2 regions of the Gracilibacillus sp. HCP3S3_G5_2 genome follow, and region 2 is predicted to be linked to the other one. Evidence: a T-box and tRNA genes for the amino acid it is inferred to sense, from the RefSeq annotation. Region 2 holds a T-box; the other holds one or more tRNA genes.
What was found. A T-box is a leader RNA that pairs with one kind of tRNA and senses whether it is charged. The one in region 2 lies ahead of ACTNEP_RS06160 (valine--tRNA ligase), so its partner is inferred to be a tRNA-Val.
Positions count from the first base shown of each region.

Region 1: it has a tRNA-Val gene. The T-box ahead of ACTNEP_RS06160 (valine--tRNA ligase) is inferred to sense a tRNA for this amino acid. The anticodon was not compared.

Region 1 is NZ_JBQHXU010000001.1:132,185-134,392, reverse strand. It holds gene ACTNEP_RS00640 (cation:proton antiporter) at 1-73, opposite strand, end outside; gene ACTNEP_RS00635 (DUF3298 and DUF4163 domain-containing protein) at 180-821, shown strand; tRNA gene ACTNEP_RS00630 (tRNA-Val) at 1,050-1,121, shown strand; gene ACTNEP_RS00625 (CotY/CotZ family spore coat protein) at 1,240-1,692, opposite strand; gene ACTNEP_RS00620 (hypothetical protein) at 2,019-2,208, shown strand, end outside.
Region 2 is NZ_JBQHXU010000003.1:235,048-237,255, reverse strand. It holds gene ACTNEP_RS06165 (ABC transporter permease) at 1-313, shown strand, start outside; T-box leader at 370-600, shown strand; gene ACTNEP_RS06160 (valine--tRNA ligase) at 999-2,208, shown strand, end outside.

The DNA of each region.
Region 1 (2,208 bases), on a different contig from region 2:
CCTCTTTCTTTGTATCAATTGCAAAAATAATATAGCCAATAAAAAGCAAAATCACTATTTGTTCAATCGACATTTTTCTCACCACCTATGTTGTAATCATTCCCATATTTTTCAACAAAAACACATGTATGTTTACTAATATTCAAGGTAAGCTAAGCAAAAAAAGGATGTGTGCTTAAATGAAGAAGCTATTTTTATTCTTCCTTCTTTTTACAATGATGACGCCGATGGTATTGGCAAATAGTCAAACTGCTCTGGTAACAGATGAATTATATAAGGATATGGAGGCATTAAAATATCCTAAAGTTTCCGAATTGGAAAAAACTGAGATGGAAGATAAAATCAATAAAACGTTTGAGAAATATATTAAAGCGTCATATAAAGAGTTAAAGGAAAATGAAAAGCAAGGAGAGAAGTACGATTTTCAAGCAGAGTATCAAACAGACTATCAAGTAAAATATAATCAATCCCCTAAATTGAGTATTTTAACGAGTAATTATATTTTCAGTGGCGGAGCACATGGTAATACTACTGTTGAATCCTTTAATTTTGATATAGATGAAGGAAGCAGAATATATTTAACCAATGTTCTGACAGACGAAGAGCAGATTAAAGCGGTTCGAGATTATGTATGGGAGTATGCGATTGAACGTCCAGACATTTTTTATCCGGATTTAAAAAAAGAAGATATAAACTTAACAAAGGATACTGCTTTTTACTTTACGGATGACGGTATTACGTTAGTGTTCCAGCAATATGAAATAGCGCCATATGTAGCTGGTAATCAGGAAATTCATATACCGCAGGAAATATATAAGTAAAACATGAGAAAATAATGGATAATGTCCGGTACCCTAACATATGAAGCTTAGTAGCACAAAACCTGGTCAATGGTTTTGTGCTACGTTTTTTTTAGTAGAAGTGAAGAAAATTCTATCTTTTTTGGGTGTTTCTTTTAAGGCAAAATATAGAGATCTATTTTCCGATCAAAGGAGAAATGATTGACATCAGGTACGAGATCCCATATATTTAATTATATCTATTAAAAAGACTCCGTAGCTCAGCGGGAGAGCACTTGCTTGACAGGCAAGGGGTCGGTGGTTCGAACCCACTCGGAGTCATCATCAACTCCTGGTTACAAGATGTAACTCAGAGTTTTTTCTTATTGTAGAAATCCTTCTTATCCTTGTTTACCAACAAGGAAACTCTTCCAACATATGTTGGAAGAGTTAGAGGAAATTAAAGTACTGAAACTGCTGGTAAGCATGTGATAGCACAGAAGCAAGTTAGGTCCACAGTGATACAGATTCCAGTACGTTCTAAATCTGCTACATCTTCACCGTCTAATTGATCACATGGATCGTCTCCTGCATCAGTGTCATCATTGAACACTAATAATTCTACTACAGCACAGCAGTCTTCTACTTTCTTTACACGAAAGATAAAGCTCTCCACACATTCAAACTGTGCTGTACCATTGTTTTCTACTCTTACACCGACACCTTGGAAAGGATTCCCCTTTTTGTCAAATAGGATAAAAGGAATTGTATCCAATCCATTTCCTGCAGTTGGTGAAACTAAGCTTTTGATGGAACGATGACAGCTAATGTCACACGCCTTATCTTGTACGTCATCCTGAGCCTCAGCGATAGCTTCTACAACTTCACATACACAATCATGGGTAGTACTCATATTGATTTCCACTCCTCTAATAATAGTTTTTCGTTAACCGTATTACGTTAACAATATAATTTATGTAATAGTTAAGCAGGTGTATGGTTGGATAGCTTGGTGCGTAAACACAAATATTGCCAGGATTATCTTAGAACAGTTGTGAAAGGGAAAGAGACCTTGAAAATCATGAAAAATAGGGCGAATAATTAGGTCGAAGATTTATGTTGGACCCTAAATACACACATAGATAAAGCATGGATGTTATATAAATGAACCACAAAAGCAAATCTTATTAAAGTAACATGATAAAATTACTGTAAGGATAACCACCAAGGTGGTGATACATGCAGGTTATAATAGCCGGAATCATTATCATTCTATCAATTGTAGCAGACTATTTTTGGTTTGACGTTAATAAAAAACGATGGGGGTGGAGGAGAGGCTGGTCCACACGCAATAAAGTACTATTCTTTTCTGGTTTTATAGTAGTATCAGCATTCATTTATTTTGGTTTAAGTAAAGACTATCTCAATT
Region 2 (2,208 bases):
TCGCAAAAAAGAGGTCGAAGCAGCCCTGATGTTAGGAGCGACACCGAATAAAGCTTCACAAGGAATTGTTAATCATGCCTTTGATTCTGCTATTTTACCAACAATTAATAGTATGGTTGGCATGGGAATAGTATTTTTACCCGGAATGATGACAGGTGTTATATTATCTGGAGCAAGTCCTATGGATGCGATCAAATATCAAATTGCCATCATGCTCGGGATTACAGGAAGTGTTTCGTTATCCGTTATATTATTTTTATATTTTGGCTATAAAACTTTTTTTACTAAACGCGCGCAGTTAAAATTAGAATGAAGCTTGACTTTTTCGTTTCTTTTTCGATAAAATAGCATATAATGAATCATTAACGATGAGATGCGATGATGAGGAGGAGTACTTCACACTGTTCGTAAGAGAGGAGAACCCATGGGCTGAAAGGTTTTCTCGAAAAAAGATGAAGGAAGGTAGCCTCTGATGCAGCTTTACTGAAGATCACAAGTAGGTAAAAGCCGGTGAAACCCGTTATCTTCACCTAAGCGTATAAGTATATTACTTATAAACAAAGGTGGTACCGCGGAAACCCAATCCTTTTCGTCCTTTACAAAGGCCGAAAAGGATTTTTTTATTCAATAAATTAAACCGTAAATGGTGAGGTTGATTCAGAGATATGATTTCTACCAGTTTTGTATGTAGTATAGTATCAATACTTGCTTTCTGCAAGATACTCCGCTTTCCAGGGGCACGACCTTAGCCTCCTCAGAAAACAAAAGTCGTTTGCGGGGTCTTCGGATACGTGCTGTTCCCGTAGGATTCTCCGTATCTTGCCTACGCTAATTCAAGTGTCCTAATTATCAATAGAGGATAACCTAGGAATACATTTCCGAAAGTCTAATCTTTTAATAAGTGTAATTAATTAGAATTTATTGAGTTGCTTTAAAAAGTTGATAGTTGGTTGTACAGTTTGAGAATAGTTAATGTGTTTATATAAGGAGGAATTAAAATGTCAGAACTAAATGAAGTGAATTTACCACCAAAGTATGATCCTACTGCAGTGGAAAAAGGTCGTTACGACAAATGGGTAGAAGGAAAATACTTTGAAGCAGAACGAAATAAAGACAAGGAACCATTTACAATCGTGATCCCGCCACCAAACGTAACTGGGAAACTACACATCGGGCATGCATGGGATACAACATTGCAGGATATCATTACCAGAATTAAACGAATGCAAGGCTATGATGTTCTTTATTTACCAGGAATGGATCATGCAGGGATTGCAACGCAAGCAAAAGTAGAAGCAAAATTACGAGAAGAAGGTAAATCTCGATATGATCTAGGCAGGGAGAAGTTTCTTGAAAAAGCTTGGGATTGGAAAGAAGAATATGCCAACTTTATTCGGGAACAATGGGCAAAATTAGGGCTTGGCCTTGATTATTCTCGTGAAAGATTTACATTAGACGCCGGCTTATCAGATGCTGTAAAAGAAGTTTTTGTCACATTATATGATAAAGGGCTTATTTATCGCGGTGAATATATTATTAACTGGGATCCAGCAACAAAGACAGCACTTTCAGATATTGAAGTAATTTATAAGGATGTACAAGGTCACTTCTATCATATGAAATATCCATTAACAGATGGATCTGGTCATATTGAGATTGCAACTACTAGACCTGAAACAATGCTTGGAGATACTGCTGTAGCCGTACATCCGGAAGATGAAAGGTATAAAGACTTAATAGGTAAAAAAGTAACACTTCCGATTGTCGGCAGGGAAATTGAAATTGTAGCAGATGAATATGTTGATATGGAATTTGGTTCAGGGGCAGTGAAAATAACGCCTGCCCATGATCCAAATGATTTTGAAATTGGTAACCGCCATAACTTGGAGCGTATACTTGTAATGAACGAAGATGGTACGATGAACGAGAATGCAGGTAAATACCAAGGGATGGATCGATTTGAATGCCGGAAACAAATTGTGAAAGATCTTCAAGATCAAGGTGTGCTTTTCAAAATCGAAGATCACATGCACTCGGTAGGTCATTCTGAACGAAGTGATGCAGTTGTCGAGCCTTATTTGTCCACACAATGGTTTGTAGATATGAAGCCGTTGGCTGAAGCAGCAATTGAACTTCAACAGTCTTCTGATGATCAAAAGGTTCATTTTGTACCAGATCGTTTTGAAAAAACATATCTTAGATGGATGG